DNA from 3 places in the Janthinobacterium lyxosi genome. Region 3 is predicted to be linked to each of the others. Evidence: predicted binding sites of a transcription regulator. Region 3 holds the regulator's gene; each other region holds the start of a gene.
What was found. The regulator FNR, encoded in region 3, switches genes on or off when oxygen is low (the NO sensors DNR and NnrR bind a similar motif). The targets are predictions, from matches to a motif close to TTGATNNNNATCAA.
Positions count from the first base shown of each region.

Region 1: ACQ4WP_RS15820 (serine protein kinase) is a predicted target of FNR. The motif match lies at 3,594-3,607, and genes of this name have one in related genera.
Region 2: ACQ4WP_RS14435 (bacteriohemerythrin) is a predicted target of FNR. The motif match lies at 2,856-2,869, and genes of this name have one in related genera.

Region 1 is NZ_JBNYXM010000013.1:67,961-73,707, reverse strand. Features, by position in the region: gene ACQ4WP_RS15830 (SpoVR family protein) at 1-204, opposite strand, end outside; gene ACQ4WP_RS15825 (DUF444 family protein) at 201-1,385, opposite strand; gene ACQ4WP_RS15820 (serine protein kinase) at 1,388-3,388, opposite strand; gene ACQ4WP_RS15815 (chymotrypsin family serine protease) at 3,663-4,844, shown strand; gene ACQ4WP_RS15810 (hypothetical protein) at 5,015-5,335, shown strand; gene ACQ4WP_RS15805 (catalase) at 5,475-5,747, opposite strand, start outside.
Region 2 is NZ_JBNYXM010000011.1:220,672-226,418, forward strand. Features, by position in the region: gene ACQ4WP_RS14425 (TonB-dependent siderophore receptor) at 1-1,201, opposite strand, end outside; gene ACQ4WP_RS14430 (hypothetical protein) at 1,525-2,379, shown strand; gene ACQ4WP_RS14435 (bacteriohemerythrin) at 2,382-2,780, opposite strand; gene ACQ4WP_RS14440 (hypothetical protein) at 2,979-3,134, opposite strand; gene ACQ4WP_RS14445 (hypothetical protein) at 3,300-3,485, opposite strand; gene ACQ4WP_RS14450 (PepSY domain-containing protein) at 3,623-5,747, opposite strand, start outside.
Region 3 is NZ_JBNYXM010000001.1:360,790-366,536, forward strand. Features, by position in the region: gene ACQ4WP_RS01720 (response regulator) at 1-2,641, opposite strand, end outside; gene fnr (fumarate/nitrate reduction transcriptional regulator Fnr) at 2,881-3,639, shown strand; gene ACQ4WP_RS01730 (FixH family protein) at 3,643-4,167, opposite strand; gene ccoG (cytochrome c oxidase accessory protein CcoG) at 4,222-5,604, opposite strand; gene ccoP (cytochrome-c oxidase, cbb3-type subunit III) at 5,609-5,747, opposite strand, start outside.

The DNA.
Region 1 (5,747 bases), on a different contig from region 3:
CGACCAGTGGCGCATGCGCACGGGCAAGCCATAGATGGCGATCTCGGCCATGAAACTGTCCGGCACCAGTTCGAACTCGACAGGGGAAAATGCCAGGCCCAGTTCCCGCGCCAGCGTTTCGATGCGCGCCGCGTAGCCGTCCAGGCCCATTGTGTCTGCCTTGTCTGTCGCGTCGCCGTGCAACTGTGCATCAGGCTGCGTCATGGCGTTTCCTGCGTGTCGCCCGCCTCGTGCTGGAAAAAGGTACGGATGGCCGCCCACACATCGTCGGTCCTGCTGAGGATGCTGCTGTGCAAGGGCAAGCCGCGCCGTTCGTGCTCGGCGCACAGGCTGTGCATTTCCGTTTCCAGGCTGCGCGGCACGCCGGGCAAGGTTTCCACATAGCCCATATAGCTGAGCACGGCGGCCAGGTCGCCCAGGGCCAGGCTGGCCGCCCCCCGGTCTTCGCTGAAATTTTCGCCATCGGAGGCATAGAACAGGTAAGCGTTATAGCGCCCCGGCGCATAGTGCTCTTGCAGCAGATCGCGGCTCAGGCGAAAGGCGCTGGACGCCATGGTGCCGCCCATGCCATTGACCTGGAAGAATTCGGCTTCGGAAAACTCCCAGGCCCGCGTCGTATGGGCGATGAAGCGCGTTTCCACGCGCGCATACCTGCACCGCAAGCCCTGCAAGGCAAAGAAAAAGAAGGACTTGGCCAACTTGCGCTCGGCTTGCGCCATGCTGGCCGACACGTCCAGCACGAAAAACACGACGGCATTCGTGCTGGGCCGGGGCTGTGGCAGCACCTGGCGGTAACGCAAGTCATCATTGGTGAAGGGTACGGGCTGCGCTTGCACCGCGCGCCGCTTGATCGCTTCCTTGACGGTGCGGCGCCGGTCCAGGCGCGAACGGGCGCCATGCCGGTCCAGGCCGCTGCGTACCAGCTGCACATCGTCGATCGCGCCCAGGTGACGCGGCTTCAGGTGCGGCAACTCGAAGGCGTCCCATAGCCAGTCGAGTATGTCGTCGATGGGAAACTCCAGCAGCAGGCGCACCGCCCCCTCGCCATCGCCGCCTGGCGCGCCAGCCTCGCCCGTGGCGGTGGGGCGCGCCGCGCGCAGGAGATCGCCGGGCTGGCCTTCACCCTGGCCTGCACCCACGCTGTTGCGCGCGGGCGCCAGGCGAAAATGCGCATGTTCGAGCAGGCGCATGGGCACTTGCACCGTGCGCTGCTGGGGGCCGCCGATCAGGTCAGGCGTGGCGATCAGCTCGGGCAAGTGCGCCTGCACGGCTTCGCACACTTTCTGGTTGTGGCGCAGCCAGTCGCGCGCGCCGCGCGAGAACAGCGCGTACCACGGCTGGGCCAGGGCTGGCGCGGTGGAAGCTGGCGAGGTCGTGACGGACATGGCTATTCCTGCGCCAGCAAGGTGGTGACGTAGTTGAGCGCTTCGCGCGCGCTATGGGCGTCATAGCCATATTCGTCGACCAGGCGCTGCTCGACGGCGGAGATCCTGGCCCGCACGTCGTCATCGGGGCGCTTGGCCGAGCCGACCAGGCGCAGCACGTCGCGCCGCTGCTCGAACAGATATTGCTGGATGGCATCGTGCAATTGCGCATGGCTACCCAGGCCAAAGGCTTCGCCCCGCTTGAAGGCGCTCATGGCCTTGCGCACCACTTCTTGCCGGAAAGACTGCTTGCCCGAGTCGCTGATATGGATTTTTTCTTCCACGGCGCGCAGGAAGCGCTCGTCGGGACGGCGTTCTTCGCTGGTGATGGGATCGCGGATCTGGCGGTTGTCGAGCATGGCTTCGACTTCATCGAGATATTTGCTCAGCAAGTCCTGTGCTTCTTGCTCAAACGACACGAACAGGGCCTTGTGCACGTCGGCTTTGACCCAGCGGTTATAGAAATCCTTGCGCGTGAGCACCAGGTAATCGACCCACTGACGCTTGCGCCGCGGTTCGATGCGCGCATCGTTTTCGATGCCATCCTTCAGGGCCAGCAGCACGTCCATGGTGGAGAGGCTGTTGCGCTGGGCGGAAATGATGGCGTGCGACAGGGCATTGATGACGAAGCGGGGCGACACGCCCGACAAGCCCTCGTCGGGCGACTTGTCGCGCTCGCGCAGGCGGCGGATGTCGGCATGCTGCAAGTCGCCGACGTCTTCGTCTGCATACACGCGCAGTTTCTTGACCAGCTCGGCTTCCTTGTCCTCGCCCTCGGGCAAGCGGCTGAGGATGGCGAACACGGCCGCCGCATGCAGCACGTGCGGATCGAGGTGCACGTCGCGAAAGGCAGGCGCTGCCGCCAGGATCAGCTTGCGGTAGATACGCGCTTCTTCGCGGTAATTGAGCGTATACGGCACTTGCACGATGACCATGCGGTCGAGCAGCGCCTCGTTTTCGCTTTCTTGCAGGAATTTTCGAAATTCGGCCAGATTCGTGTGCGCCAGGATGGTTTCATCGAGGTAAATCAAGGGAAAACGTGACACCTTGACATTTTTTTCCTGCGTTAAAGTCAGCAGCAGGTAGAGGAATTCACGCTTGACCTTGAGGATCTCGATCATTTCCAGCATGCCGCGGCTGGCCGCATACACGGCGCCGGACCACGACCAGGCGCGCGGATCGCCTTCGTCGCCGTACTGCACCACCTTCGACAGGTCGACGGAACCCACCAGGTCGGCCAGGTCGGCCGTGGTGGGGTCGTGCGGCGCATATGTGCCGATGCCGCAGCGGCCCGCCTCGGACAGGTGGATGCGCTCGACGGGCATGCGCAGGAAGTCGCCCCCATACTGTTCTTCCAGGCGAGCGCGGCAATGAGGGCACAGTTCGCCATGCAGCTCGGCATCATAGCTGGCGCGAAAGTCGGCGCGCATGCTGTGCGGCACCAGATGCAGCGGCGATTCGTGCACGGGGCAGCCGGCGATGCCGTACAGCGCGCCTTCGCTGCTGTGGCTGTATTCTTCTAGCCCCCGCTTGAGCAGGATCACCAGGGTCGACTTGCCGCCCGATGGCGGGCCCAGCAACAGCAACATGCGCCGGCCCACCTCGGAGCCGGCGGCTGCCGCCTTGAAGTAGGCGGCCACCCGGTCGATCGCCTCGTCGATGCCGAACAGTTCGTCGTCGAACAGGCGGCAGCGAAAGCGCCCGCTGTCATCGGTCTGGCCGTTCCCGCGCATCATGTCCCACAGGTACTGGTGCGCGCTGCGCGTCAGCAGGGCCGCGCGGCCGGGCAGGATTTGTTCGATGAAGTCGGCAAAACTGCCGCGCCAGGGGCTGACGCGGTGATTTTCCGCCCATGCCGCCATGCCGTGCATAAAACCGGCATGTTGGCCCGCGGCGCTATCGGCGTCTCTCGTGCTGTCGCCCGCTGACGCCGCTGCCGCAGGCGCGTCGTCGTGGCGTGTCATACCAGGGCTCGTCATTGTTTCCCCATCCATACCGTTGCTGGCGTTGCTAGCGTTGCTGCCGTGGAACAGGCCCAGTTCCAGCCTGTTGGCCCAGTATACGGCGGCACCTCTGCCCGCACGCCTGATCTCGCTCAACCTTGAGAATGGAACTATTTTTGCCCCCCCTTGGCCCCGTGGGCGCAGGGCGGCCATGCGCCTGCGCAGTTCAATCCAGATCAATGCCGACCGGCGCGGCCCGTCCACACTGGTGATTTCAGCGACCCACGAGGAGAACATGATGATAGGCAACGAGAACGGTTTCAGCGCCCCACCGGGCAGCAGCGGCAGGGGACAAAGCGCGGATGATGAAGAGGCCGTCGGCCAATTTTCCGTCCCCGGCGAAGACGACAATACGATCGAGAGCGCATCCGTCTCGGACGTGCCCGATGCCTTGAGCGGCGTCAGCATGGAATTGCTGGAAATCAAGCGCAGCATCGAAGACGGCATGCGCCAGTCCATTTCCCAGGCGGGCGGCGTGCGCGCCGCCGATGCCTTCAGCGATGGCGGCAATATCCAGGGCGTGTCCATCGGCCTGGGCGAGGGCGCCAGCGACAGCTCGTCCGGCGAGCCGGGCTTGCCAGCCCTGACCCTGTACGTGGCCGAACCCACTTCCGTCGACCGCGCCAAGGCCGCCATCGTGGCTGCCATGGGCGTGCGCGCCGTGGCCAGCGACAGGGTGCCTGTCAACATCGTCGTCACGGGCGTGATCGATGCGCAACCGCACCGTTTCCGCCTGCGTCCGGCGCCAGGCGGCGTCTCGGTCGGACATTTCCGCATCACGGCCGGCACCATCGGCTGCCTGGCCGTGGGACGCAGTGCACCGCGCAACAGCCGCTTGATGATACTGAGCAATAATCACGTGCTGGCCAATTCCAACGGCGGCGTGTTCAACGATTGCATCGTGCAGCCGGGCCCCATCGACGGTGGCCGCTGCCCGCAAGACCAGGTGGCCGTGCTTGAGCGCTTCGTGCCTATCAATTTCAGCGGCGGCGTCAATTTTGTCGATTGCGCCACAGGCTGGGCCTGGCCAGACCGCGTGCGTCCCGAACTCGTCTACCTGAGCGGCGGCGTACCGGCGTATTTCCGCATCAGCAACGCGCTGGTAGCACCCGCGCTGGGCATGATGGTCGGCAAATCCGGACGCACGACGCAATTGACGCAGGGCCGCATCACGGGGCTGGGCGCCACCATCAACGTCAATTATGGCGGCGGCAGGATCGCGCTGTTCCAGGACCAGATCGCCATTACGGGCGTCAGCGGGCCATTCAGCGCGGGCGGCGATTCCGGCTCCTCCATCTGGACCTGGAACCAGCAGCGCAATCCCGTCGGCCTGCTGTTTGCCGGCGGTAACAACATCACCTTTGCCAACCAGATGCGGCGCGTGGTGGTGGCGCTCGACATCAATTTGTACACCTGAGCATTGTCACAGAAAACGGCGCGGCGGCGTGATGCTTCCTTGCACTGCGCCGCCTTTTGCACGATGATGATAGGGTCAGGTGTGGCTGCCATGCATGGCTTGGCGGGCAAGAGGCGCTGCCGCGCCTCCTTGGCCCACGCGTGCCATGGGCAGCATCAGGAGGATGTGTCATGTCAAACAGTAAATTCGTACCGGCGCCATACGCCGTCTTCGAGGATGCGGCCATGCCGTATGTGCCGGACGGGGCCAGTGGCCTCGCTCATGCTGCACCGCCGCCCGGCCGGCTGGAAGCGGCAAAGCGGCGCAACGAGCGGGCTCTGATGGCGATCGATGGGGTCGAAGGCGTCAGCCTGGGGCAGACCGCCATCGGCGGTGAAACCCTCGTCGTGTATCTGCGCGATGCGTCCGTCAAACGGCGCGTGCCGTCGCAGGTCGACGGCTATCCGGTGGAAACGAGCATCACGGGCAAGATCGATATCCAGCACTGGTAGGCAAGCGTGCCTGGCGGCCAGTCCGCCTGCCGCAGAGTGCTGCGGCGGAAGGCCTGCTGCCAGGCCTTCCCGGCCGTCTTTCAGCCAGCTTTTTCAGCCGGCCTTACTTTCGGCCTTACTTTCGGCCTCACTTCCGGCATTACTTGCTCAGCCGTCCGATCGCTTCGGCCACGCCCGCGCCATAGGCGGGGTCGCACAGGGTGCAGTTGCCGATGTGGCGTTGCTTGACTTGCTCCGAGGCGCCCGAGATGGCGCGCGCCGTGTTGTCGAACAAGGCTAGCTGCTGTGCCGGCGTCATCAGGCGGAACAGGGCGCGCGGCTGCGAATAGTAATCCTCGTCGACGCGGTGGTTCCAGTGGTCGGCCGCGCCTTCGAGGCTCAATGGCGGTTCGCGGAAATCGGGCTGCTCGGC
Region 2 (5,747 bases), on a different contig from region 3:
AGCGCTGGTTGCCGCCGTTCCAGCCGACGATGGCCGTGTGCTTGCGCCCCAGCAAGGTGAAGGGACCGCTGGCGTACACGTCGAAATTGTCGCCCGTGTTCTTGCCTGCGCCCCAGGCGCCCGTCCACAGATGCATGCCTTCGCCCGTGGCGGGATCGGGATAACCTTTGCCCGCATAGAGAACGGTGGTGCGGTTCGTGCTTTCCGTACGCGCATAGCCCAGGTGCAGATTCCAGTTGCCGGGCAGGCGCTGGTCCAGCGACGTGAACACCGTGTGCTGCTTGTTGGCCCAGCTGCTCCATGGCGTCGTCCAGCTGGTGTTGCGCGGCAAGTTCGCCAGGCTGCCATCCGCGTTCCAGTAGGGCACGGCGCCCCAGGTGGCGCCTGTGGGCTGGTTATCCTGGAAGTCGACACCGGCCGTCAGCAGGGTGCCGGGACGCACGTCCGCCTCGACGATGAGCATGCCGACCGTCTTGCGTTCGTGATACATGTCCAGGTAGGAATCGCGTTTTTGCCAGGCCAGGGCCGTGCGCGCACGCACGCTGCCCTCCGCGTTCAGCGGCGTGGAGAGGTCGGCCTCGAAGCGCTGGTCATCCCAGCGGCCCATGATGAGGCCGGCGCTGGCCTGGAAGGTTTTCGTGGGACGCTTGCGTATCATGTTGATGGTGGCCGAAGGGTCTCCCTTGCCGCCCATCAAGCCGGTGGCGCCGCGCACGACCTCGATGCGGTCATACAGGATGGTGTCTTGCAACGGCGCATTGCCGCCGCGCGCCATGCCGTCGATCTGGATATTGTTGATGCCGAAGCCGCGCGCACTAAAGGTCGTGCGTTCCGTGTCGTTCTGGCCCACCTGGATGCCTGTCGTCTGCGCCAGCGCCTGGTCCAGGCGCACGGCGCCCAAGTCGTCGAGCAGCTGGCGCGTGATCACGCTGACCGATTGCGGCGTCTCGCGCAGGGACAGGTCCATGCGCGTGGCGCTGCGCGTTTCGCCTGCCGTGTACGCTTGCGTGCCTTCCGTCGTCGCTGTCGACTGGCCTGTCACGGTGACGGCCGGCATGGTCACGTCGGCCGCAGCGGGGTCGGCGGCCTGTGCCGGCAGGGCCACGCCAGCGGCAAGGCTGAGCAAGGCGATTTGTAACAGGCGGGGGAGGGGGCGCAAGGCGGGCTGGCGCGAAGAAGAGAAGACGGTAGTCGATTGCATCATTTTCCTGGAATATTTTTAGTCGTGTTTTCCTATCTCGTCTGGCGAGGTGCGCAGTAGCTGGGGGATGGCATGACGCTGGCCCGTGGTCTGGCTTGGATAGCAGTTCCACCGCAAGGCCCGGCGCGGTCGGGCAGTGGAAAAGAAGGGCGCGCGATTCCTCCTCACTTTCGTGAATAAGAATCATTATCAATATAAATGCTATTTGCCAAATAATCAAGCGTGCGCACCAAAAGAGTGCGGCAGGCCAATGGCGGCACATCGTCCGGCCTTCTGCGATAATGCAGGGGCTGATAAAATATTTCCCTCATTGAAAGAAATGCATGCGTACATGGATCGCTTGTGCCGGATGGTTGTGTGTCGTGTCGCTGGGCCAGGCCCAGGAACACGCGCCGCCGCCGGCTGTTCCCGTGCCGCTGCAAAGCGCCAGCATGCCGCCCGCCGCCGCTGTCGTGCCGCCACCCCTTGTGCCGCCGCCCGTTGCGCCTGCCACACCCGCTACGCCAGCAGAGGACGCCTCGCCCTCGCAAACGGTGACGATCACGGCCAATAGCGACGCCAAGGCGCCGCGCATACGTTTCACGGCTTACCGCGAGAGTTATCTGACGGCCAGGAAAGTGTGGCAAGTGTCGAGCGGTAGCGTGGTCATGGCCCTGCGCCTGATTCCGGCCAAGCTGAGCGCCACCATCGACGATGTGCGCGTGGCCCTGCAAGGCAATGGCGCCCCCGTGCCGATCAAGGTGTCCGACGGCGGGGTGTTTGTCGTGCCGCTCAACGATGACATCGCCGCGCAGGATGGCACCTTCCTGGTGAACAAGGGCAGGGGCGAGCTGACGGCAAATATCGTGCTCCAGCCATCCGTGGCGCGCGATGCGTGGAACGTCACGCGCGTGGGGCAAGTCTTGCACGACGCGCGGCGCGCCGTGCGGGCCATCACGCCGTGGTACAAGCGGCCGTTTGCCAACGATGTGCAATCGCTGGCCTTTTGCACGGCCGAGCGGGGCAGCGCCTTACAGTTGATGGATGGCGAGCAACTGATCGCCACCTTGCCCATGCACGAGCCGGCCGTCAACGACATCAGCCAGCCCGTGTTTTGCAAGATTTTCGACGGCGAAGACAAGTACCCGGGACATTACCGCGTGGTCTTGCCCGAGCAAGCCACGGTGCTGCTGCTGTAGGTCTAGTTGGGCTGGCGTTGCGCCAGCTCCAGGGCCGCCGCCAGGGCCAGGTCCATGGTGGCCTGGTGAAAGATCAGCCATTGCGGCAAGAGCGAGAGCGCATGGCGTCCCTGCTCCAGGTCGCCTTCATCGACGGCGGCCCAGGCATGGTGCAAGCCGCTGAGCACGCGCGCATGCTGTTCGCGGTGGTTGGCCAGCGAGGGAAAGTCGATTTGTTCCATCAAATCCTCTTCCTCGCGGAAATCGCGTTCGACGGCCGCAATCAGCTCGCGAAACGCCACGCTGAAATGCTGGTCGCTCAACTGTCCCAGCCGCGCCAGCTCCTGAAACAGCGCCTCATGCGCCTCGTCGATGGCGGGAACGCCCAGCGCCATCTCATCCTTCCAGTCCGATTTACCCATGCCGATGCTCCCGGTTAAGTCCGTCGCGATGCGAAGCGGACTGTTCCAGTGTGGGCGTAGCGAAGGTTGAAATCCATGATCTGGATCAAAAGTATGGTGAAGAGGGGGAGGGGAAACATGGAAAAAATGTGGATGGAGGAACAATTTCCCATCCGCAATAAAACGGATTGAACGATGCGCCTTGTTACCGAGCGCGTACTATTGCTTCGGCCAATGGTTCCACATGGCATGGGCATCGACATTCGGTACTTGCAGCTGCTGTCCTGCCGACAACTGCATCGTATCCCTCAGCACGAGGGGTGCGAGCAGCAAGGCCGACAGGGCAAGGCAGGCCAGCACTTTGAGCGTCAACATGGTCGTCTCCTGATGAGCCGGTGGCGGCGCGGGGATGCGGCGCCTGCCGGTCACTTCATTCGCGTACGCATTATCTTTACTACCATGCTTGCAGTGTAGCCCACTTGGTCGGAACTTCAACTTACTGCTGTGATGCACCGCACAAGTTCGCCTGTTGCCAGGGGCTTATTTGGCCTTGCGGTTGCGCCGCGGCTTGCCTGCCGCGGGCAGGAAGGAATCGAACCATACTTGCGTCAATTGGCGCGTATTTTTCGCCGCTTCGCGCTTGACGGCGGCCGTGGCGTGGCCGCGCGCCGTGTTGGCGATGCGGTTGGCCGCGCTCAGGTACATGCTCATCCAGGGGTTTTTCATGGCTAGCCTCGCAGACAGTGAGTGGGGCGGCGATCGTGCCGCCATGTCCCCACTTTAGTCCGATGGCTGGCCCTGACTGTGCGCCTGCCCACATAGCCGGGCGGCGCCGAGGGCGGACTGATGTATATCAATACACGTCAATACACGTCGCGGCGGTAGCGTCCGGCCGCCAGCAGGGCATCGAGGCCATCCTGCCCCAGCACTTCTTGCAGTACAGCATCGATTCCTGCCGCCATGCCGTGCAGGCTGCCGCATACGTAGACGATGGCGCCTTGCGCCAGCCAGTCGCGCAGTTCATCGGCATGGTCGCGCAAGCGGTCCTGCACATATTCCCGTGTTTCACTATCGCGCGAAAAGACGCGGTCCAGGCGCGCCAGGTGACCAGCGTCCAGCCAGCCTTGCAACTCTTCGCCGCAGACGCTGTCAAAAGCATGCTGGCGCTCGCCGAACAGCAACCAGTTGCGTGCCAGCCCAGCCCGCCGGCGCGCGCGCAGGTGCGCGCGCAAGCCGGCCAGGCCGGAACCGTTGCCGATATAAATGCAGGGCAGGTCGACCAGTGTTGGCGCGAAGGCGGGATTGGCTTGCAGGCGCAGGCGGATGCTGCCGTCCAGCGGGGCGAAGCGCGTGAGCCAGCCGGAACAGATGCCATGGCCCTGGTTCTCGCCGCCTGCATGGCGTTCCTGGCGCACCAGCAACTGCACTTCGCCATCGGATGGCAGCGACGCGAGCGAGTAGCTGCGCGGCGCATGTTGCGCACCCTGCGCGTCGCCATCGCTGCCGTCCGCGTTGCACCCGATGATTTCCGCCAGCGCGCCCGCTTCCCAGGTGGCACCGGCCGGTCCCGTCAAGGTGATTTCATGCAGCTCGCCGCCCAGGCTGCCGGGGTTGAGCAGCACGCGGCGCAGCAAGCGCCACTCTGCATATGACGCCTGTTCCTGCACGCCGATGGCATCGATGGCGCTGCCGCTACAGCGGGCCAGCGCTTTGGACCAGTCGGCCAGGGCGGCGGGGTCGTGCTTGTCCACTTCGATCAGGGGGAACAGGGGCGTGGCGCCCAGCGCGCGCAATTGCCGCTCCAGCGCATGACCGAAGCCGCAGAAGTCACTGTAGTGGCGGTCGCCCAGGGCCAGCATGCCAAATTCAAGGCCTGCCAGCGGCGTGCCCGCCGTTTGCTGCAACAGGCGCGCGAAGCGGCGCATGCCGTCCGGCGCTTCGCCTTCGCCAAAGGTGCTGGCAACGACCAGGGCCCGTTCATACTGGCGCAATTGCGCGGGATCAAAGCGGTCCAGCGACTGCACATCGACGGCCACACCCGCCTGCTGCAGGGCGCGCGCGCTTGCCAGGGCCAGGCGCTCGGCCTGGCCCGACTGGCTGGCGTAGGCTACCAGCGTGGGCAGGCCAGTAGCCATATTGCCGGGAGTGCCGGCCAGCAGAGCCCGCTGCGCCTGCACAGCCCGTTTCGCCTTGCGGCGGCCCAGGTACAACATCCAGCCCGTGATGGCGAACAGGGGCAGGCCCAGGCTGGCCACGGTGACGATGATGCGGCCCGGCAAGCCGAAATACGTCCCCATATGCAGCGGATAAATGATGTTGACGAGGCGCGCACCCAGCGCCTGCTGGCTGTACGGCTCGTTTTCCGTGAGCGTGCCATCGGCCGGGGAAATGCTTATGCGGCTGCGTGCCCGTTCGTGTGGCGCGTCGCTGGCCAGCCACGTGAATTGCACGGCTTCGCCGGCGCGCGTGGGCAGGCGCACGCTGGCCAGGCTCCAGCCGGGGGCGTGCTGCTGGAAGCTGCTCCAGGCCAGGCTGAGGTCGACGGCGGGCGTATGGTCCTTGGCTGGCCCCTTTTTCGCGGGCGCCTGTGCCATCCTTGACGGCTTGCCAGCCCAGGCGTCGATATTGTCGCGCACCACGTCATAGCTCCAGTAAATGCCCGTCAGGGTCAGCGCCACGTACACCACCAGGCACCAGGTGCCGGCCACGGCGTGCAGATTCCACAAAAACGAGCGGCCTTTTAATGCAGGATCGAAAGTCAGCCAGGTGCGCCAGTCCAGCGGACGGCGGGGCCAGCGCAGGTACAGGCCGGAGAGTGCCAGGCCCAGCAGGCACAGGGCCAGCGCGCCCGCCACTTGGCGGCCCGGATCGCGCGGCAGCAGCAGCCAGCGGTGCAATGACTCCGTCCACTCGAAAAATCCCGCGCCCATCAACGCGGGCTGGATCGCACCCGTGTACGGATGGACATAAATGGACTCGCCGCGCCGC
Region 3 (5,747 bases):
CTTCCACCACCACGGGCTTGGCGATGAAATCGCTGATGCCGGCCGTCATGCAGCGTTCGCGCTCGGACGCCAGCACGCCGGCCGTCATGGCGATCACGGGCAGGTTCAGACGCAGTTCCGTGCGGAGGATGTGGGTGGCGCTGAAGCCATCCATGACGGGCATCTGCATGTCCATCAGCACGATGTCGTAGCGCAGTGCCTCCGTGCGCAGCCGTTCCACGGCCTGCAAGCCGTCGCCCACCACGTCCAGGGTAGCGCCCATGTGCTCGAGGATGCCGCGCGCCACGGCCTGGTTCAAATGATTGTCTTCCACCAGCAGGAAGTGCACGCCGGCCAGCTCCGTGCCCAGCGTCTGGTGCAGGATGCGCTGCTCGCCGCCGCCGTTCTTGGTGATCAGCGCCTGGTGCAGGGCATCGAACAGGCTCGATCCCGTGATCGGCTTCATCAGCACGACATCGGCCTCGGCGGCGCTGGAGATTTCCTCCAGGTGGTTGCGCGCGAAGGCGTTGACCATCACCACGATGGGCTGGCGTTGGCCGGTGGCCGCCTGGCGGATGGCCTTGGCCGTGGCCAGGCCGTCCATGACGGGCATGTGCCAGTCTGCCAGCACCACGTCGTAGGGCTGCTGCTGCGCCAGGCGTTCGCGGTACAGTTCGATGGCGGCAAAGCCGGAGTCCACTTCGTCGGCCAGCCAGCCCCACGCCTCGATCAGCTTGACGATCAGTTCGCGCGTGGTGCGGTTATCGTCGGCCACCAGCAGGCGCAACTGGCCCAGGGCCGGCATGCGCCGCGTTTCGGCCGGCTGCGCCAGCATGTCGAATGGCACGCTGAACCAGAAGCGGCTGCCCTTGCCTTCGCTGCTGGTGACGGCGATGTCGCCGCCCATCATGTGGATCAGCTGCTTGCTGATGGCCAGGCCCAGGCCCGTGCCGCCGAAGCGCCGCGTGATGCTCTGGTCGCCCTGTGAAAATGCGGAAAACAGCTGCTGCTGCTGCTGCTCCGTCATGCCGATGCCCGTGTCGCGCACTTCGAAGCGCAGCCAGGCGCGCCCGTTTTCGCTCTCGGCCAGGCTGACGGCCACTACCACTTCGCCGCTCTCGGTGAACTTGATGGCATTGCCGGCCAGGTTGACGAGGATTTGCTGCAGGCGCTGGGCGTCGCCTACCAGGCGCCGCGGCACGTCGGGCTCGACGGCGATGGCCAGTTCCAGCTCCTTTTCGCCCGCATTCATGGTCATCGTCGTGGCCAGGGTATTCATCACTTCATCGAGGTCGAATTCGACGGGCGACAATTCCATGCGGCGCGCCTCGATCTTCGAATAATCGAGCACGTCGTTGAGGATGCCCAGCAGCGACTGGCCCGCCACGCGCACCATGGTCAGATACTTGCGCTGTTCCGTGTCGAGCCTGGTATTGCCCAGCAGATACACCATGCCCAGCACGGCATTCAGGGGGGTGCGGATTTCATGGCTCATGTTGGCCACGAAGTCGCTCTTCGCCCGGTTGGCCGCCTCGGCCCGGTCGCGCTCCTGCTCCAGCTCTGCCGCGCGCGATTCGAGCTCCTGCTGCAGGCGGTCGCGTTCGCTCATCAGGCCGTTGAACGCTTCCGTCAGTTCGCCGATTTCGTCGCGCTGCTGCACCGGCACGGGGGTGAAGCGGTTGCCGCTGGTGTGCAGGGCCAGCAGGGTGTCGCGCAGGCGCACCAGCGGCGACAGCAGGCGCACGGTGACCCAGCCCAGCACGGCTGCAGCCAGCAGCGAAGCGAGGATGCTCCACAGTACCAGCCGGTAGAGTACGCCATCGAACGGTTCGAAGGCATCTTCGACGGGCAGCGAGGCGGCCAGCAGCCAGTTCACGGACTTCAGACGCTTGAAGCTGTTGACGGCCGTGATGCCGCGGCTGTTGGTGCTGACCATGCTGCCTTCGCCATCTTCCTTCAGCAACTGGGTGGTCGTCAGGTTGGCGTTCGGCTTGCGCGGCTGCAGCAAACGGCTGGTATCGGGGTGCAGCACGTAGCGCGGCACGGCGCCGCGCGTGAGGATGAAGTAATAGCCGCTCTTGCCGATCTTTTCCGAGCGCAGGCGGCCCAGCAGGTTATCCTTGTACAGGCGCAGCACGCCGATCACCACGCCCACCACCTGGCCATTGGCGGCCAGCACGGGCGCCACCATCTGCACGATGGGCATGCCGCTCGATTTGCCCAGCATCGGCTCGGTGATCATGGGCTGGCGCGTGCGCAAGACGGTCTGGAAATATTCGCGTTCGGCAACGTTGATGCCAGCGCGTCCCGTGACGAGGGGCATGTCGGCCACGACGGCGCCTTGCGCGTCGAGCACCAGCACATCGTCGAACAGCACCAGCATCGAGCGGCGCGCATAGTATTCGCGCAATTGGGCGGGCTGGGTGATCAATTCCGGCGGCTGCTGCCTGGCCGTCAGCGTGACGATCTGCAGCAGCATGCCCAGTTTGTCGTCGAGCTCGGCAGCGGTGCGGGTGATCAGGGACGATTGCTGGCTCAGCAGTACTCGGGTGAAGTCGGCGCGCATGTGCTGCACCTGGATCATGGTGACCAGCGCGATCATGGCGATCGAGGTCAGGCTGGTGGCCAGCGCGACTTTTGCTTTAATGCCGAGAGGCTTCATGATTTCCTTTTCAGTACCGGGCGGCACAGGCGGCAGATAATGCTGTCAGGAATTTTCCTATCAATACATCAACTTGGCAAGCGGCGCCGCGCAAATTGCCTTCCCCGCATGGGCTTTTGACGATGTTGCCATATAATTAAAGTCAGAACGTCGTTTATTCAGCGCAATTGCGGTGAAATTGGCACACGGCAACCGTGTATGCAGTAAACTCGTTATTGCATTTTCTTAAAGGTACCGACATGACTGAAGCGCTACTCACTCCCACCTTGCCCACAGTGAACGTGGAAGCGTTGCGTGCGCGATGCTCGACCTGCAGCATGCATCAATTGTGCCTGCCGATGGGCCTCGATGTGGGCGACATGGACAGGCTGGACCAGATCATCGGCCGCCGCCGCAAGATCGTGCGCGGCGCCTCGCTGTTCCGCATCGGCGACTCGTTCCAGAACCTGTACGCGATCCGCCTGGGGCACTTCAAGACGTACCAGATCAATCCGGGCGGCGAAGAGCAGGTGACGGGTTTCCAGATGGCCGGCGAACTGCTGGGCATGGACGCCATCAGCGCCGACCGTCACCACTGTAATGCGGTGGCGCTGGAAGACAGCGAAGTCTGTGAAATTCCGTTTTCCAGCCTGGAACAATTGCTCGGCAACATGCCGACCCTGTTGCGCCATTTCCACCGCATGATGAGCCAGGAAATCACGCGCGAGCAAAGCGTGATGCTGTTGCTGGGCAATATGCAGGCGACCCAGCGTTTTGCCGCCTTTATCGTCAACCTGGCCTCGCGCTATGAAGCGCGCGGCTATTCGGCCAGCAAATTTCAGCTGCGCATGTCGCGCGAGGAAATCGGCAACTACCTGGGGCTGACCATCGAGAGCGTCAGCCGTTTATTGTCGAAATTCAAGAAGGAAGGCTGGCTGCGCGTCTCCAACCGCGAGATCGAGATCTTGCAGCCGGCCAAGTTGAAAGCCATTACGGCCGGTACCGACGTCTGTAAATAAGCTTTACAGTTCTGCGTCCGCATGCAGCGCGATGCTGCGTTGCAGCGGCCAGGTCCAGATGCCGGACAGGCGCCACTCGCGTTTGTCGTTTTCCACCAGCACTTGCCAGCGGCTGCGCTCGAGCATCGGCAGCGCTACCGAGAAGTTGCCGGCCGCATCGGGCTGCACCAGCAGCTTGATATCCTTTTCCGGCAAGGTCGCATGCGCCAGATGCAGCTGCAGCGGACCCTGGTAAGCCTTGCCGAAGCTATGCACGGAACCACTGAGGCGCGCTTGCGCCACGTCATACGACAAGCTGGTATCCATCGCCAGGTTGCTGGCGATCGTGTCGCGCTTCAAATCCTGGTTGATCGCCTTGCCCTGCTTGTAATAGTCGCCCACCACCAGCGCATCGGGCTGCGTAAACGCGATATAGCCCATGAAGCTGCCGACGACGACGGACAGGCCGGGGCCGATCATCAGCAGCCATGGCCAGCGATGCTTGTACCACGGTGCAACGGGTGCTTGCAGCTTGAGACTGTCGGACATGATATTTCTCCTGTTTAATCGGCCACTCCCCATCCGGGGACTGGCCTTCCTGCATTAGCGCGGCACGATGAATACCGCGCTTTCACGCACATGCAGCGATGGGTCGTCCAGCGATTGCAATTCGATCGCAATCTTGTTCGAGCCCTTCTCTCCCACGCCGTGCGGCACGCGCAGGCGGATCGGCCAGCCCAGCGTTTCCGTCGGCTGCAACATCACTTCTTCGCGCGTCAGCAAGGTCAGGCCCGGCAAGCCGGAGACGCTGATTTTAAAATGCTGGCTTTGCTCCGAGGTGTTCATGATCTGCAGGCGGTAGACGTTTTCGATCATGCCGTCTTCCACTTCGCGTCCCATCGAACCGCGGTCGCGGATGACGTCCATTTTCAGGGGCGTGCGCAGGGCCAGCGAGGTACACACGGCGATGATGATCAGGCCCAGGATGGAAGTGTAGATCAGCACGCGCGGGCGCATGGCGCGCTGGCGGATCTGCTTCGAATTGAAGTTGTTTTCCATCGCATGGTCGGTACTGTAGCGTATCAGGCCGCGCGGCCGCTCGACCTTGTCCATCACGCTGTTGCAGGCATCGACGCAGGCGGCGCAGCCGATGCATTCATACTGCAGGCCGTTGCGGATATCGATACCGGTCGGACATACCTGCACGCACAAGGTACAGTCGATGCAATCGCCGAGCTTGTCGTTGTTGCCGGCCTTCTTGCTCATGGCGCCACGCGGTTCGCCGCGCTTGGCATCGTAAGTGATGATCAGGGTGTCCTGGTCAAACATGGCGCTCTGGAAGCGCGCGTAGGGGCACATGTATTTGCACACCTGCTCGCGCAGCCAGCCCGCGTTGCCGTAGGTTGCCAGGCTGTAGAACAAGACCCAGAACCATTCCCAGGGACCGAAATTCAAGGTGGTCACCGCCTGCGCCAGTTCCTTGATCGGCGTGAAATAGCCGACAAAGGTAAAGCCCGTCCACAGGGCGATGGCGCCCCATACCAGGTGCTTGGCCGTTTTCTTGAAGGCCTTGCGCACGGAGGGGCCCTGCTTGTCGAGGGCCATGCGCGCGCTGCGCGTGCCTTCGATGCGGCGTTCGACCCACAGGAAGATTTCCGTGTATACCGTTTGCGGGCAAGAGAACCCGCACCACACCCGTCCGGCAATGGCCGTGACGAGGAACAACAAATACGCACAGATGATCAGCAGGGCCGCCAGATAGATGAAATCCTGGGGCCACAGCACGACGCCGAAAATGTAGAACTTGCGCGTGGTCAAATCGAACAGCAGGGCTTGCCTGCCATTCCAGGTCAACCACGGCAAGCCGTAGAACGCCAGCTGGGTAAGCCATACGCATACCCATCGCCAGGTAGCGTAGCGTCCTTTGGCCTCGCGAGGGTAGATTTGCTCGCGGGCCGCATACATCTTGATGACTTGAGGTTCCATTACGTCATTTCACGGGCGTCTGGGGATTCGACAGGCTCCAGACATAGGCCGACAGCACGTGCACCTTGGACTCGCCGAGGAAATCGCTGAAGGCCGGCATGGTGTTGCTGCGTCCCTTGCGTACGGTTTCCATGATGGTATCG